4 regions of the Pseudonocardia sp. Ae331_Ps2 genome follow, and region 1 is predicted to be linked to each of the others. Evidence: predicted binding sites of a transcription regulator. Region 1 holds the regulator's gene; each other region holds the start of a gene.
The links. The regulator LexA, encoded in region 1, represses DNA repair genes until DNA is damaged. The targets are predictions, from matches to a motif close to CGAACACGTGTTCG.
Positions count from the first base shown of each region.

Region 1 (4,205 bases):
CGCATCCGCGCGCGGATGTCGAAGCTGCGCCGCGAGATCGGTGCGATGCGCCAGGTCCGCGAGACCCAGCGCGGCAGCCGTCGCCGCAACGAGATCCCCTCGGTCGCGATCGTCGGCTACACCAACGCGGGCAAGTCGAGCCTGCTCAACCAGCTCACCGACGCCGGGGTTCTGGTGCAGGACGCGTTGTTCGCGACGCTGGACCCGACCACCCGCAAGGCACAGACGCCCGACGGGCACGACTACACCCTCACCGACACCGTCGGGTTCGTGCGGCACCTGCCGCCCCAGCTCGTCGAGGCGTTCCGCTCCACGCTGGAGGAGGCCGCCCGGGCCGACCTGCTGGTGCACGTCGTCGACGGGTCCGACCCGCTGCCCGACGACCAGATCGCCGCGGTCCGTCAGGTGCTCGTCGAGGTGGGGGAGGCCGCGGGCGACACGATGCCCCCCGAGCTGCTCGTGATCAACAAGATCGACGCGGCCGGTGACCTCGCGCTGGCCCGGCTGCGGCACGCCCAGCCGGACGCCGTGTTCGTCTCGGCACACAGCGGCACCGGGATCGACCGGCTCCGCGAGCACATCGCCGAGCGCCTGCCGCGCCCGGACTACGAGGTCGACCTCCTGCTGCCCTACACCGAGGGTGCGCTGGTCGCGCGGCTGCACGACGACGGCGAGATCCTCGCCGAGTCCCACACCGCCGACGGCACCCGGATCCGGGCGCGGGTGAAGCCGGAGCTGGGCACCGCGGTGCTGCCGTTCGCGGTGGCGGGCTCTGCCGTCCCGATCGGGACCGGCGCCGACCTGCCGGCGACGGCAGCGGGCCACTGAATGGGCGGCCGGGTGGGCGGCCGCGTCCGGGGGTCGTGGCCCGCCGCCTGACCATTGTCGTCTGCCTGACCACTGTCCTCTGCCTGGCCGGTGCGCTCACGGGTGCGGCCGCGCCGCCGCCCGGGGCGCACCCGGTCTGCACCGTCGACGATCCGCGGCTGGCGGAGCTGTCCGGGCTGGTCGCGCAGGGCCCGCCCGGCGGAGCCCCGCAGCGGTACCACGCGATCGTCGACGGCGGGGGGACCGCGCGGACGTTCACCCTGGACCCGTCCGGCTGCGCAGTCACCGGAACCCGGCAGGCCGACGTCCCGGTCACCGACGTCGAGGACCTCGGGCTCGGGCCGGGCGGGGATCTCTGGCTCGCCGACACCGGTGACAACGGGGCACAGCGTGGCTCGGTCCGGCTCGTCGTGCTGCCCCCGGCCGGGCCGCCACGCGTGTACGACCTGGACTATCCGGACGGTCCGCGCGACGTCGAGGCGCTGCTGGTCGGCGACGACGGCGTGCCCCTGCTGGTGGACAAGACCACCGGGGCCGCCGGGGTGTACCGACCCGACGCACCGCTGCGCGAGGGCGGGGGCCCGGTCCCGCTGCGTCGGGTGGCACAGGTCGTGCTGCCCTGGTCGGGCACCGGTGGCGGGCCGCTCGGGGCTGCCGGATCCCGCACGATCACCGGCGGCGGGGTCTCACCGACCGTGGCCGACGGCGGACGCGCCGCCGTGCTGCGGACCTACACCGACGCCTGGGTGTTCCCGCTGCCCGTCGGCGGACCGGCGACGGCCGACGTGCTGGTCGCGGCGCTGGGCGGGGCACCACTGCCGGTGCCGTTGCCGGACGAGGCCCAGGGCGAGGCGATCGCCCCGGACGGCCGGGGTGCATTGCACTCCGGCAGCGAGGCCCGGGGCCCGACCGCGGCGGCGATCACCGTCGTCCCGGGCGCGGTGCCCGCGGCGACCGGCCCACGGGCACCGGTCGTGGCCCAGCCCGCCGAGGTGCCGGAGTACCGCACGTACCCGTCGTGGCTGCCCGCCGCGGGCGGGGCGGCGGTGCTCGCGGTGCTGCTGGTGACCGGTGCCGTCGCGATGTCCCTGCACGGACGGCGCCGCCGGTCCCGCTGACCGCGGGAACCGGGCGCCGCCGAGGAGGTCAGAGGCGGCGCAGGACCGCCACGACGCGGCCGAGGATCGACGCGTCGTCACCCGGGATCGGGTCGTAGGCGTCGTTCGCCGGCATCAGCCAGATGTGCCCGTCCTTGCGGCGGAACGTCTTCACCGTCGCCTCGCCGTCGATCATCGCGGCCACGATCTCGCACTGCTCGGCCACCGGCTGCTGACGCACGACGACCCAGTCGCCGTCGGTGATCGCGGCGTCGACCATCGAGTCACCCTTGACGTTGAGCAGGAACAGCGTGCCCTCGCCGACGATCTCGCGCGGCAGCGGGAACACGTCCTGCACGGCCTGCTCGGCCAGGATCGGGCCACCGGCGGCGATGTCGCCGATGAGCGGCACGAACGCCGGCGCCGGCCGCGCGGAACGCAGCTCGGCGGTGTCGGCGTCGGAGTCCGACCCGTCGGTGCCGGCGATCTGCTCCGGGCTGCGGACGTCGACCGCGCGGGTGCGGTTCGGGTCGCGCCGGAGGAAGCCCTTGCGCTCCAGGGTCCGGAGCTGGTGGTGCACCGACGAGGTGGACGTGAGGCCCACCGCGTCACCGATCTCGCGGACGCTGGGCGGGTAGCCGTACCGGTCCACCCAGTCCCGGATGACGGCCAGGACCTTCTTCTGCCGCGGGGTCAGGCCGCGGGTGTCGGTCGCGGGGTCGGGGAACTCCCGGACCGTCGCGGATCCCCGGTCCGCGGCGGTGCCGGTCACGCCGGGACCACCGTGTCCGGTGTCGTCCGCTGCCATCGCATTCGCCTCCTCGGGGTACTTACGGCGACGACCCTAGCCGTCGCGGGCCCGTTCGCCAAACATGCGTTCGAAGTCGCCCGGGGCGTGTCGTGGATTCCGTCGGGCCGTGGTGGTAGAACATCGCACAGGCGTTCGATCGAACACCGGTTCGATCGGTCTGGTTCGATCGGATGCCGTCCGCGTCGCCGTCCGGCCGCGCGGGGCGACCGGCAGCGGGAACGGCAGTGGGGGTGGCGATCGTGGACGCAGCGGTCATCGGGGGTATGACGGTCATCGGACGGGCTCCGGTCGGCACCGCGGCCGGCGCGGTGCGGCCCGTACCGACGCCGGGTCCCGTGCGCCGCGTGGTGGCGGCGGTGGGTGTCCTGCTGGCCTCGGCGGCCGCGGTCGTCGCGCTCGGGGTGGTCGCCGACGTCGCCGCCCACGGCCCGGCCGTGCCGCCCGCGGTCGGCGCGCCACGCTGAGAGCGTCTCCGGCACGTGCGGTGACCTGCGGAGACGCGGTTGTTGTCGGTGTCGGGTGCTACACCGCTCGTACGCCCGTTCGACCGGGCTCGGGGAAGGGCCGGTCGGGAGCGGGGGAGACGAGACCGCCCGGGGGACGGGCGGTCCGACGGCAGGAGGAACCATGCGAGAGCTCGACGAGCGGATCCGCGACCACGGCGCGGTCGGCTGCCTGACCGGTGCCCCCGCGCCCGGCACCCCCACCTCGCGCGCCCGGCGCGCCGCCCGGGAGCGGGTGCGGGCGGCGGAGGGTGTGGCCGGTCCGGCCGGTGCCGGCTCGTCGGCCGTCGCGCGCGCCGCGCACCGGTGGGCCGCCCACGGTGCACGGGAGCGCGCACTGACCGAGTCGGTCGCGCGGCACCCCGCCGCCCGTTCCCGGCGCGCCACGGCGTCCGGTGTCTCGGCAGCCGGTGTCTCGGTGCCTGGTGTCCCGGTGCCTGGTGTCTCGGCGCCCGGTGTTCCGACGTCCGGTCCGACGGCGCCTGGTCCGACGGCTCACGGTCCGACGGCTCACGGGCGTGCGGCCCGGACCGCGGCACCGGTCGGTCCGGCGGTCCCGCGTGGCGTCACCGGTGGTCCGAACGTCGCGGTCCGGACGCCCCGCTGCACCACCTCGGCGCCGGGCTCCACGGCGACCCTGGTGCGGCCCGCCCGGGTCGCGGCGCCGTCCGGTCCGCGGTCGGTGGCCGTGCCGGCGCCGCGCACGGTCCGTCCGCTGGACCGGCGTTGCCTGGTCCCGGCCCGCCCCCGCCCGGCCCGCAGCCGGGTCCGCGGGCGCCTGGAGCGGTTCCTGACCGGGGTCGCGGTGCTGCTGTGCGCCACGACCGCGGTGGTGGCGCTCGGGCTGCTGGGCGACGCGGCGGCGGGCTGGAACGCCCCCGCGGCCGCCGTGCCGTCGGTCGGTGCCGTGCGCTGAGGAGTGTCGGGGCCGCGGTGCGGTCTCGTGGGCTGGGCCGGTGGCCCGGA
Region 1 covers NZ_MCIM01000001.1:391,509-395,713, reverse strand. The annotation lists gene hflX (GTPase HflX) at 1-828, shown strand, start outside; gene Ae331Ps2_RS01955 (hypothetical protein) at 864-1,946, shown strand; gene lexA (transcriptional repressor LexA) at 1,975-2,733, opposite strand; gene Ae331Ps2_RS01945 (hypothetical protein) at 2,976-3,200, shown strand; gene Ae331Ps2_RS01940 (hypothetical protein) at 3,364-4,155, shown strand.

Region 2 (4,205 bases), 5.1 Mb from region 1:
GACCCCGACCCGTACCAGCCCGAGGGAGACCTGCGATGACGCAGCCCACCACCGTCACCGAGGACACGATCACCGACGCCGCCGTCGCGCGCTGGGCGACCGCGCACGACCCGCGCACCGCCGAGCTGATGACCGCCCTGGTGCGCCACCTGCACGACTTCGCCCGCGAGACCCACCTCACCGAGGACGAGTGGATGGCCGCCGTGCGCTGGCTGACCGCCACCGGGCAGATCTCCGACGACAAGCGCGAGGAGTTCATCCTCGCCTCCGACGTGCTCGGGCTGTCCATGCTCGTCGTCCAGCAGAACCACCGCCTCGACCCGGCCGCCACCCCGGCGACCGTGCTGGGCCCGTTCCACATCGACGGCTCCCCGGAGAAGGACTTCGGCGCCGACATGTCCGACGGGCTGCCCGGCGACCTGCTGTTCGTGCACGGCACCGTCCGCTCGCTCGACGGCACCGGCGTCCCCGGCGCCGTGCTCGACGTGTGGCAGTCCGACGCCGACGGCACCTACGAGGCCCAGCTCGACGTCGACGAGGCCCGGCTGCGCGCGAAGTACACGACCGACGCCGACGGCCGCTACTGCGTGCGCACCATCGCCCCGCTCGGCTACGCCATCCCGATGGACGGCCCGGTCGGCGACTTGATCTCGCGCACCGACATCAGCCCGATGCGGCCCGCGCACATCCACTTCCTGCTCGCCGTGCCCGGCTACGCACCGCTGATCACCCACCTGTTCCGGGAGGGCACCGAGTACCTCGACTCCGACGTCGTGTTCGGTGTGAAGCGCGAGCTCGTCGTGGCGTTCGACCGCCACGAGCCCGGCCCCACGCCGGACGGCGGGCACAGCGACACCCCCTGGTACGAGGCCCGCTACGACTTCGTGCTCCAGCCCGCCGGGTGAGACTCAGCGCCGCCCGACGACCAGCGCGGCCAGCCCGGTCGTCACCGGGACGGCGGCGACCAGACCGATGCTGCCCACCAGCGTCCGCACGATCTCGGTCGCCACGTCCTGGCTGGTCAGCACCTGCGTCACCCCGCCGGCGGCGACGGTGAACAACAGCAGCAGCGGCAGCGCCGCCCCGGCGTAGGCCAGCACCAGGGTGTTCACCGCGGACGCGACGTGGTCGCGGCCGATCCGCATCCCGGCGGCGAACAGCTCGCCCACGCTCATCCCCGGGTTCGCCGCGCCCAGCTCCCACACCGCGGACGCCTGGGTGACGGTGACGTCGTCCAGCGCCCCGAGCGCGCCGATCACCAGCCCGGCCAGCACCAGGCCGCGGGGGTCGATCGGTACGCCGGGGCCGAGCGTGCCGATCAGGGTGGCGGTGGTGTCGTCGAGCCCGGTGAGCCGGGAGGTGACGGTGAACAAGTAGCCGAGCAGCCCGATCAGGGCGAGCGAGGCCAGTGTGCCGAGCACCGCGCACGACGTCCGCGCGGTGAACCCGTGGGTCAGGTACAGCACCACGAACATGATCAGGCAGGCGCCGGTGACCGCGACCGCGAGCGGGGAGCCACCGGACAGGATCGCCGGCAGCACGAACCACAGCAGGATCACGAAGCTCAGCGCCAGGCTGACCAGCGCCGCGAACCCGCGCAGCCGTCCCAGCACGACGACGGCCAGGGCGAACGCCGCCGCCAGCCACCCCAGCGGGGCGCCGCGCTGGAAGTCGACGAGCTGGTAGGAGCCCGCGTCGTCGGGGTTGGCGCCCGACCACGACAGGGTGACCGGGTCGCCCACCGCGAACCGCGGTGTCGACGGCTCGTTCGGCACCAGCTGCACCAGGTCCCGTCCGGCACGGGGCCCGTCGGACAGCGCGACCGTCACCCCGGTGCAGCGACGGTCCCCGGCGCCGGGGGAGCAGTCCGCGACCTGCACCGTGGTGACGGTGCCGTGCACCTGCTGGGTGGGCGGGATCTCCGGGACCGGGGTCGCCCCCGGCCACAGCAGGGCCACCCCGGCGAGCGTCGCGAGCACGCACGGCACGAGCAGCGCGACGAGCAGCCGCCGCACCCGTCGTCCGGCCGGGGACGCGGCGCCGTGCCCGTGGCCGTGGCCGTGTCCCTGCTCGTGTCCCTGGCCGTGTGCCGCGCTGGGTCCCTCTCGGTGTCCCGCGCTGTGTCCGTCTCGGTGTCCTTCCCCGAGTCCCGCGCCGTGGTCGTGCCCGGTGGCGGGCGGTGCCGGCGCGCCGGTCGTGGTGCCGGGCCCCGCCGCGCCGGGGCAGTCGCCCCAGCCGCCCGGGTGCCCGGCGCGGGGGATCGGACCGGTCTCGGCGCTGTCGTCGGTGCTGTTGTCGGTGCCGCCGGTGGGGCCCGGCGCGGCACGTCCTGCCGGTGCGGGGGAGGCGCCGTTCTCCTCGCGGGACGGACGGCGCGGGGCGGGTGGCCGGGTGCCCGGTGTCCGCCGGGCCCGGTGCTGCGCCGGTTCTGCCGGGAACAGGTGCCCGCCGGAGGCGCCCGGTGCCCGGTCCTCGGCGCGCCGCCGTCCCCCCGTCCGCGGAGCGGTGGGCCGGCCGCCGTCGGGGGCGGACGGGTCGCGCGGGACGGGCGGGGGCGGGGGCACCTCCGCATCCTTGCAAACGATCTTCGGCCTGCGGGGTGCCGTTCGCCCGGACGCGACCGCCCGGCGACGACCGGTTGTCCGTCGTTCGAACTTGTGTTCGACTGGAGCGGTGCGATGGGACGGACAGCAGGTCGGGGCGGACGGGGTCGGACACGCGACGGCGCTGCCGGGGATGCGGGGGTTGCTGCACTCGGTGCGCACCCCCGGGTTCGCGGACACGGTGTTCCACGAGGTCGAGGCGCGCTCGGTGCTCAACCGGGTGCCGTCGTCGTCGCCGGTGCCGTTCGGGTGGACGGTCAACCCCTACCGCGGCTGCTCGCACGCCTGCACCTACTGCCTCGTCCCGGACACCCCGGTGCTCACCGCCGACGGCCGGTCCCGGCCCATCGGGGAGCTGCGCCCGGGTGACGAGGTGGTCGGCACCCTCGCCGACGGCGGCGGGCGGCGCCGGTTCGTCCGCACCCCGGTGCTCGCGCGCTGGTCGACCCGGCGCCGGGCGCAGGAGGTGACCCTCGACGACGGCACGGTGCTCGTCACCTCCGCCGAACACCGTTTCCTCACCACCACCGGCTGGGCACACGTGCGCCCGGGGCGCTGCCGTTCCTCGGCGGACCGGCCGCACCTGACACCGGGGACGGCACTGGTCGGGCCCGGTGCGGCCGCGGTCCCGGGCGGGCCCCGGCCCGAGGGGTACGCCGAGGGCTGGCTCTGCGGGCTGGTCCGGGCCGACGCGGTGCGCGGGCGGGTGCGGGCCGAGCCGTTCCCGACCGGCTGGGTGGAGCTGGAGGCGCTCGCCCGCGCCCACCACCTGCTGACCGCGCGGCCGGTGCCCGTGGCCGCCGGGATGCTCGCGGCGCCCGCACCGTCGCCGACGGCCTGGCCGCACCGGCCCGCCCGTGGCTGGTCGGCCGGCTTCGTCGGCGGGATCGTCGACGCCTGCGGTGAGGTCTCCGCCGGGGTGTTGCGGATCGTGCCCGGCGAGGAGACGCTCGCCCGCGCCTGCGTCGACGCGCTGCGGCGGCTCGGGTTCCGGGTGGCCTCGGAGCCGTCGGCCCGGCCCGGGGTGCGGGCGCTGCGGGTGCTGGGCGGGGTCGCCGAGCAGCTGCGGCTGGTCGCGGTGACCGACCCGGCCGTGGCCCGGATGCGTGACGTCGGCGGAGCCCGCGTCGAGGAGCCGCCCGGGGGAGCGCCGCGGGTGGTGTCGATCCGCGACACCGGCACCCTGCGTCCGATGGTCGACATCACCACCGGCACCGGTGACTTCGTCGCCGCCGGGGTGGTCAGCCACAACTGCTTCGCCCGCAACACCCACACCTACCTGGACCTGGACGCCGGCGCGGACTTCGACTCCCAGATCGTGGTCAAGGTGAACGTCGCCCGGGTGCTGGAGCGGGAGCTGGCCCGGCCGTCGTGGCGGCGCGAGCACGTCGCGATGGGCACCAACACCGACCCCTACCAACGGGCGGAGGGCCGCTACCGGCTGATGCCGGGGGTGATCGGCGCACTGGCCCGCTCCGGCACGCCGTTCTCCGTCCTGACCAAGGGCACCGTGCTGGGCCGGGACCTGCCGCAGCTCGCGGCCGCGAACGCCGATGTGCGCGTCGGCACCGGGGTGTCGATCGCGCTGCTGGACCGGGAGCT
Region 2 covers NZ_MCIM01000001.1:5,452,331-5,456,535, reverse strand. The annotation lists gene Ae331Ps2_RS25500 (citryl-CoA lyase) at 1-39, shown strand, start outside; gene Ae331Ps2_RS25495 (dioxygenase) at 36-905, shown strand; gene Ae331Ps2_RS25490 (YibE/F family protein) at 909-2,564, opposite strand; gene Ae331Ps2_RS25485 (intein-containing Rv2578c family radical SAM protein) at 2,674-4,205, shown strand, end outside.
Region 2: the regulator LexA is predicted to act here: its motif matches at 2,651-2,664, upstream of Ae331Ps2_RS25485 (intein-containing Rv2578c family radical SAM protein).

Region 3 (4,205 bases), 130 kb from region 1:
CCGCACCGGCGGCGGCGATCTCCTCCTTGACCACCCCGTAGGCGACCCCGGGGCCGTAGCCCTTGCGCGCGAGCATGCCGACCAGCTTGCGGGCACTGGACTGCCGCTCCTCGCGGCTCCCGACGGGCAGGCTCCGCAACCGCCGCACGACGAGCTCACGGGCCCGGTCACGTTCGGAGGCGTCGTCGATGCCGGTGAGTGCCTCGTCGGCGATCTCGCGGTCGACGCCCTTGCGGTGCAGCTCCATCGCGATCGCCCGCTTGCCGAGGCCGCGGTGACGGTGCCGGGACCGGACCCACTGTTCGGCGAAGGCCTGGTCGTCGACGAGGCCGACCTCGTCGAACCGCTCGAGGACGCGGTGCGCGACCTCGTCGGGGATCTCCTTGCGGCGCAGCGCGTCGCCGAGTTCCTTGACCGTGCGGGCGCGGTCGGTGAGCAGGCGCAGGCAGATGTCGCGGGCGCGGCTCTCCTGCTCCTGCGGTGTCTCGACGCGCGGGGTGCGCTCCTCGCTCCGGCGGCTCCCCCGGCCACGACCCTCGCCGCGACGACGGCCACGGGAGGCGGCGCCCGTCTTCTCGGTGCCCGTCGCTTCGGTGCCCGGCCCAGCAGGTCCGGTGCTCCGGGACAGGTCGGCCGCGGCGTGCGGAGTGGTCGTGGCCGCCGCGGTACCCGCACCGGTCACGGCCGCTGCGGTGGTCGGGCGCCGGCGGGGGGTCGCACGGTCGCGGCGGGCTCCGCCGCGGTGTGTGCCCCGTCCCGAGAGCTCCTCGAACGAGACCACGCGGGGCGCGCCGGATCCGTCGCCACCACCGTCCGTGCCGCTGCCCGCAGCGGGGCCGGGGGCGGGGTCGTCGAAGGTCAGCCTGCGGACCGGGGCGGGCTCCGCCACCCCGTCCGTCGCAGCGTCGGCCGCCGGATCCGTCGGCCGGGCCGCCGACGGGTCGGTGATCGTCGGGGGGGACCCGTCGGTGCCGCTGAGCGTCGCGAAGGAGACCTGGTGCGGACTCGTGTCCCACCCGGGGACGGACGAGGGCTCCGCAGCGGGCTCCCCCGGCTCGTCGCCGGTCGGATCGACGGTCCGGATCGCAGGCGGATCCGGTGCGTCGGCACCCGACGGGGTCACGCCGAACAGGTCGTCGAGCGGGACGGTGCGGGGCCCGGTCGGCTCCGCACCGTCCCGTCCGGACGTGCCTCCGGACCCGTCGTGGTCGCCGGTCACGCTCAGAAGTCGACCGGGGCCGGGAGGGGCTCGACCGGGCTGGTCTCCTCGGCGTCGACGACCGCGCCGATCCCCAGCTTCTCCTTGATGCGCTTCTCGACCTCGGCGGCGACGTCCGGGTTCTCCTTGAGGAACTTGCGGGCGTTCTCCTTGCCCTGCCCCATCTGGTCGCCCTCGTAGGTGTACCAGGCGCCGGACTTGCGGATGATCCCCTGCTCGACGCCCACGTCGATCAGCGAACCCTCCTTGGAGATGCCGACGCCGTAGAGCACGTCGAACTCCGCCTGCTTGAACGGCGGGGCCACCTTGTTCTTCACGACCTTGACCCGGGTCCGGCTGCCGACCATGTCGGTTCCGTCCTTCAGCGTCTCGATGCGGCGGATGTCCATGCGGACCGACGCGTAGAACTTCAGCGCCTTACCACCGGTCGTGGTCTCCGGGGACCCGAACATCACGCCGATCTTCTCGCGCAGCTGGTTGATGAAGATCGCCGTGGTGCCGGAGTTGCTGAGGGCACCGGTGATCTTCCGCAGCGCCTGGCTCATCAGCCGGGCCTGCAGACCGACGTGGCTGTCACCCATCTCGCCCTCGATCTCGGCACGCGGCACGAGCGCGGCCACCGAGTCGATGACGATGATGTCGAGCGCGCCGGAGCGGATCAGCATGTCCGCGATCTCCAGCGCCTGCTCACCGGTGTCCGGCTGGGAGACCAGCAGGTCGTCGGTGTCGACACCGAGCGCCTTGGCGTACTCCGGGTCGAGCGCGTGCTCGGCGTCGATGAACGCGGCGACACCGCCCGCGGCCTGCGCGCTCGCCACGCAGTGCAGCGCGACCGTGGTCTTACCGCTGGACTCCGGGCCGTAGATCTCGACGACCCGGCCGCGCGGGATGCCCCCGACGCCGAGCGCGACGTCGAGCGCGATGGAGCCCGTGGAGATGGCACTGATCGGGACGCGGGCCTGGTCGCCCAGGCGCATCACCGATCCCTTGCCGTGGTTCTTCTCGATCTGGGCGAGGGCGAGTTCGAGCGCCTTGCCGCGGTCCGGAGCGGACATCTCTTGACTCCTCGCTGGTGGTCGACGGTCGGGTCCTGCTGGTGTCTTTCGGGGAGGCACACCACAACGGTATGGGGTACCCCTGACAGTTTCGGGCCCGGATCGGCGCCTGTGGACAACTCGTCCGACACCACGCCGCAGGACCGGTACCGCAAGCCCTGCCGGAACCGTAGACGAACACGCGTTCGATCCGACACCGCGACACGCCGACCGGGCGCCCACGGGAGCCGAGCGGTCAGCACGACCGCCCGGAACGCCGCTACCGCCGTGCGGGTGGGACCTCGTAGGCCGCGCACACCGCGCGCCAGATCCGGCGCAGGTCGACGCCGGCCTCGATCGCCTGCTCGACGGTCCGGCCGCCGAGCTCGGAGAAGACGTGGTCGCGGGACAGCGACGCCGCCCGCACCGGCCCGAACTCGCCCTCCATCAGTTCCCGGAAGTGGCTCAGTCGCACGTCCGCGAGGGTAGACGGGTCACCCGTTCCGTGCGGCGTCCGCCCGATGACGCCCCGGAGCAGGTAGCCTGGGTGATATGTCCGAACTGCTCGCCACCGTCCCGGTCGACGTCGCCGACGAGGTCCTCGCGACGACCGGCATCGGCTCGCCACTGGCGTGGCAGATCGTGTCCCTGCTCGCGCTGCTGTCCGCACTGGTCGTGCTGGTGCGCTGGTGGCTCCACCAGCGCCGTCGCTGAGGGTCTCGCTCAGCCGGCCGCCGGGCGTCCCGCACCGGCCGAACGCACCGCCACCAGCAGGAACGGCACCGTCACCACGACCGCCACCGCGCCGAGCAGCGCGTAGGACGACACCGTCACGAGCACCCCGGCCACGATTCCGGCGGCGGCACCGGCCAGGTTCATCGCCACGTCCACCGAGCACCTGCACCATCGCGAGAACCGTCAGCAGCCGGGGCTGCGCGGGGTTCTGGGGCGGGGAGACGGCGTCGGGTGCGGCGGTCACGGACGGATGCTGCCGTGCGACGGCCGCCGTGCGCCAGGGCGTTACGCTCCGGCCCGGCCACACGAGCGGAGGACGGTGGACATGGCGGGGACGACCCCGAACGCACGCAGGTCGGCGGGCGCGGACGACGCGGAGCTGCGGAACGCCTACCGCATGGTGTCCGACGTGCTGGCCGGGGCGGTCCGCGAGACGCTCGCCGCGCCGGGGCCCGATCCGGCCCGGTTCGCCGTGCGCCGGCTGACCGCGGTCGACCGGGACGTGCCGCCGGACACCACGCCGCCCGGCTGGTCGCTGGCCTTCCTGGTGCTGGCCGACTGGTACGACGCCGCCCGCGCCGCGCTGGTCGACCACGACGACCGCTCCGAGCGGGCACTGGCCTGGATCGGGCAGAACCTGGGCCCGCGCTACGCGGCCCGGGCGCGCTACACCATCGCCCCGCTCGTCGACCCGGCCGACGCCCGCGAGACCTCGCACTACGTCGACGCCCTGGGCGTGGACTTCCTGGCGTCGATGGTCTGGACGGTCGCGGCGGTCGTCGCGGAGTTCCCGGCCGAGGACGCCGCGGAGGTCTGGCCCCGTACCAGGGCCGACGCCGCCCGCTGACCTCGCAGGTCACGCCCGGTCCGACGGGAGCTCGGCGGGTGCTCGGCGGGTGACTGTCGGACCCCACCCGCATGATGGTCGGCGTGACCGCACTCGAGGGCTTCTCCCCCGCCACCCGCCAGTGGTTCGAGGGGGCCTTCGCCGCGCCCACCGCGGCCCAGGAGGGCGCCTGGTCCGCGGCACAGGCCGGGCGCAACGCCCTCGTCGTCGCGCCGACCGGGTCCGGCAAGACCCTGGCCGCGTTCCTCTGGGCGCTCGACCGGCTCGCGGCGACGCCACCGCCCGCCGAACGCAAGCACCGCTGCCGGGTCCTCTACGTCTCCCCGCTCAAGGCCCTCGCCGTCGACGTGCAGCGCAACCTCCGCTCGCC
Region 3 covers NZ_MCIM01000001.1:265,282-269,486, forward strand. The annotation lists gene Ae331Ps2_RS34105 (regulatory protein RecX) at 1-1,219, opposite strand, end outside; gene recA (recombinase RecA) at 1,222-2,274, opposite strand; gene Ae331Ps2_RS01315 (DUF3046 domain-containing protein) at 2,534-2,728, opposite strand; gene Ae331Ps2_RS31765 (hypothetical protein) at 2,806-2,967, shown strand; gene Ae331Ps2_RS31770 (hypothetical protein) at 2,977-3,144, opposite strand; gene Ae331Ps2_RS01320 (hypothetical protein) at 3,314-3,835, shown strand; gene Ae331Ps2_RS01325 (ATP-dependent helicase) at 3,910-4,205, shown strand, end outside.
Region 3: the regulator LexA is predicted to act here: its motif matches at 2,449-2,462, upstream of recA (recombinase RecA).

Region 4 (4,205 bases), 5.1 Mb from region 1:
GCGGTGTCCGGAGGGCTCCGCGCGGTGTGCGGGCACCAGGGTGCCCGTCGTCCCGGCCGGGCGCTGCCCGATCCGTTCGGTCCGTCCGGATCCTCCCATGTGCGACCGGTCGTGCGCTCCGGCGCCCCGGCGGCGCGCCGGGTCAGAACAGCGGGTCGATCCGGTGTCCGGCAGGCGCGTCCGCGGGCGGGGTCAGCCCGAGGTGGGTCCAGGCCAGCGGGGTCGCGACCCGCCCGCGCGGGGTGCGGGCGATCATCCCGGCCCGCACCAGGTAGGGCTCGCAGACCTCCTCGACGGTCCCGGGCTCCTCCCCGACCGCGACGGCGAGGGTCGACACCCCGACCGGGCCGCCGTGGAAGGAGCGGACCAGCGCGCCGAGCACCGCGCGGTCGAGGCGGTCGAGGCCAAGCTCGTCGACGTCGTAGACGGCCAGCGCGTCGCGGGCGACCTCCCGGGTGACGACCCCGTCCGCGCGGACCTCGGCGTAGTCGCGGACCCGGCGCAGCAGCCGGTTCGCCACCCGGGGGGTGCCGCGGCAGCGACCGGCGATCTCAGCCCCGCCGTCGGGGCGCAGGTCGATGCCGAGGATCCCGGCGGCACGGCGGAGCACGAGCTCCAGCTCGGGGACGTCGTAGAACTCCATCTGCCCGGTGAACCCGAACCGGTCGCGCAGCGGACCGGTCAGCGAGCCGGCCCGCGTCGTGGCCCCGACCAGGGTGAACGGCGCGACCTCCAGCGGGATCGAGGTGGCACCAGGGCCCTTGCCGACGACGACGTCGACCCGGAAGTCCTCCATCGCGAGGTAGAGCATCTCCTCGGCGGGCCGGGCGGTGCGGTGGATCTCGTCGATGAACAGCACGTCGCCGGGCACGAGGTTGGACAGCATCGCGGCGAGGTCCCCGGCACGCTCCAGCGCCGGGCCGGAGGTCAGCCGGATCGCGGCCCCCATCTCCTGGGCGATGATCATGGCGAGGCTGGTCTTGCCGAGCCCGGGCGGGCCGGACAGCAGGATGTGGTCCGGCGGGTCGCCGCGGCGACGGGCGCCCTCCAGCACCAGCTGCAGCTGCTCGCGGACCCGGGGCTGGCCGACGAACTCGGCCAGCGAGCGGGGCCGCAGCGACGCCTCGACGTCGGTGTCCCCCGGCTGGACCCCGGCGTCCACGGCGCGCTCGTCGAGCCGGCCGTCGACCCCGGCATAGGGGTCGGGGTCGGTCACCGCGACCGGCCCAGGCTCGACAGCGCGGTGCGCAGCAGGTCCCGGGCGTCGGTGTCGGGGGCGTGGGCCAGGACCGCGTCGACGGCCTGCTCGGCCGGGCGCTGGGTGAAGCCGAGCCCGAGCAGCGCCTCGACGACCTGGTCGCGCACCCCGAGCATCGGGGCCGGTGCGGCCGCGACGGCGCCCGCGGGCACCGCGGCCGGCGCGGTCACCTTGTCGCGCAGCTCCACGACCAGGCGTTCGGCGCTCTTGCGCCCGACGCCCGGGATGCGGGTGAGCACGGCCAGGTCGCCGTCGGCCAGCGCGCGGCGCAGCGTGTCCGGCTCCAGCACCGCGATCGTGGCGAGCGCGAGCCGCGTCCCGATCCCGGACACCGTCTGCAGCAGCAGGAACAGCTCGCGTTCCTCGGCGTCGGCGAACCCGTAGAGGGTCAGCGAGTCCTCGCGCACCACCAACGTGGTCGGCAGCCGGGCCTCGTCCCCGCGACGCAGCCCGCCCAGCGTGGCGGGGGTGGCGTACACCGCGAGCCCGACCCCACCCACCTCGATGACCGCGTGGTCCAGCCCGATCTCCAGCACCGGACCGCGCACCGAGTGGATCACTGACAGGTCCCCTTCCGACGAACGACCGTTCGAGCACCGACGCTACCGGGCCGCACCGACCGGACCGCACGCGACACCACGCCACCACCGGGCGAGAGGGATCAGCGCGCGCGCCACCCGCCGGTCGAGCGGGCGTCGGCGGCCGCGCGGGCCGCGGCCCACTGCTCGGCGGCACCGGGCCGGGCGCCGCCGCGCTCGCGCTGGGCCTCGGCGAGCCGGGCACGGTGCACCGCGGCCAGCTCCTCGGCGCGGGCCTGGGCCTGCGCCATCCGGTCGATCATCGGTGAGCGCCAGCAGTGGCAGATGGCGAGCGCGAGCGCGTCGGCGGCGTCGGCGGGCTTCGGGGGTGCGTCCAGGCCGAGGAGCCGGGTGACCATCGCGGTGACCTGCGCCTTGCCCGCGCGGCCCTCCCCGGTGACGGCGGCCTTCACCTCGCTGGGGGTGTGGAAGGCGACCGGCAGCCCCGCCCGGGCCGCGACGAGCGCGACGACGCCGCTGACCTGCGCGGTGCCCATCACGGTGCGGACGTTGTTCTGGCTGAACACCCGCTCGACGGCGATCACGTCGGGTCGGTGCCGGGCCACCCAGCGCTCCACCTCGTCGGCGACGGCGAGCAGCCGCCGTTCCAGCGGCAGGGCCGGCTCACTGCGGGCGACGCCGACGTCGACGAACCCGACGGTCCGGCCCGCACCGGCCTCGACGACGCCGATGCCGCACCGCGTCAGTCCGGGGTCGACCCCGAGCACCCGCACCGCGTCCCCCTCGCCTCGGACCGCACAGCCGTTCGAGAACCGTACCGGTCGGGACGGTCCCGTCCGGGCGGGCACGCCGGACCGGCGGGTCCGGACCGGGCCGGGCGGACCGGGGTGACGCCCGGGATGACAGGGTGCGCAGGTGACGTCGTTCCTCCGGGTCCTCGCGTGGGTGTGGGCCGCGCTGCTGCTGGTCGTGCTGGTGGGGACGTTCCGCCCCGAGACCCCGGCGATCGGGCTCGCGGGGTCGTTCCTGTCCGGGGCGTACCCGCTGCACGTCGCCCTCGCCGGGGTGCTGGGGATCCTGTTCGGGCTGGCCGCGCGGGCCGCGGGCGCACGGTTCACCGGCGTCGCGACGGCGGTGCTCGCCCTGGCGGCGGTCGTCGGGTCGGTCACGGTGCTGGCCGCGCAGGGCCGGGCCGCGTCCGAGCAGGGCGTCCCGCTGGACTGGACGGCGGCGCTGACCGAGCTGGGCCAGCCCGACGGGAAGCCCGACCGGTCGGTGGAGTTCGCCCCCGGCCGCACGCTGGACCTCTACCTGCCGACCGGCGCGGGTCCGCACCCGACGATGGTGTGGGTGCACGGCGGGTCGTGGACCAGAGGGGACCGCAGCGACCGCACCGCGCTGAATCGGTGGCTCGCCGAGCGCGGCTGGGCGGTCGCCGCGGTGGACTACCGGCTGCCGCCACCCGAGCCCGTCGGCCGCGACCAGCAGCGCGACGTCGCGTGCGCCGTCGACTGGGTCCGCGCGCACGCGGGCGAGGCGGGTCTGGACCCCGCGCGGCTGGTCCTGGGCGGGCAGTCCGCCGGGGCGACGCTGGCGCTGTCGGTCACCTCCGGACTGCTCGACGGGACGCTGGCGTGCTCCGAGGCACCCGCCGCGTACGGCGGCACCGGCCCGGCCGACGCCCCACCGCCGACGCCCGGCCCGCCGCCGGTCGGCGTGGTCGCCTACTACCCGCCCGTCGACCTGACGCTGGTCGACCCCGACCTACAGCGCACCCTGTTCGGCGGCACCGCCGACCAGGCGCCGGGCCTGCTGCGGCTGCTCTCCCCCGCCGAGCAGGTGCGCCCCGGGCTCCCACCGACCCTGCTGCTGCTCGGCTCCGCGGACCACTACGTCCTGCCCGACCGGGTCGCCGCCTACGACCGGCAGCTCCGCTCCGCGGGGGTCGACGGCAGGCTGGTCACCGTCCCCTACGCCGACCACGTCTTCGACCGCCCCTTCGGCAGTCCCGGTGCGCAGCTGACCCGGGAGGCCGTGATCCGCTTCCTGACCGGGCTGAACTGATGCGGGTCGAGATCACCGCACTGGTGGTCGCGTCCCGGCACGCCTACGAGGGCAGGCCCGCCGACGGGCCGCGTCCCGACCCGGAGCCGCCGCTGCGCGACGAGGTCCGGGTACGCGCCGGCCACGGGATCGTCGGCGACCGCTACGCCGGCCACCCGGCGCACGCCCGCGCCGCGGTGACGCTGCTGGCCGCGGAGTCGCTGGACCACCTGCGCACGGTCCTCGGCGACGTCGTCGAGGCCACCGCGACCCCGCGGGCGGCGCGGCGCAACATCGTGCTGCGCGGCGCCCCGGTCGACGCGCTCGCCGCACCGGGCCGGGGCGGCACCGGCGCGCTGTTCGCC
Region 4 covers NZ_MCIM01000001.1:5,470,457-5,474,661, forward strand. The annotation lists gene ruvB (Holliday junction branch migration DNA helicase RuvB) at 143-1,162, opposite strand; gene ruvA (Holliday junction branch migration protein RuvA) at 1,213-1,818, opposite strand; gene ruvC (crossover junction endodeoxyribonuclease RuvC) at 1,920-2,570, opposite strand; gene Ae331Ps2_RS25575 (alpha/beta hydrolase) at 2,713-3,861, shown strand; gene Ae331Ps2_RS25580 (molybdenum cofactor biosysynthesis protein) at 3,861-4,205, shown strand, end outside.
Region 4: the regulator LexA is predicted to act here: its motif matches at 2,592-2,605, upstream of ruvC (crossover junction endodeoxyribonuclease RuvC).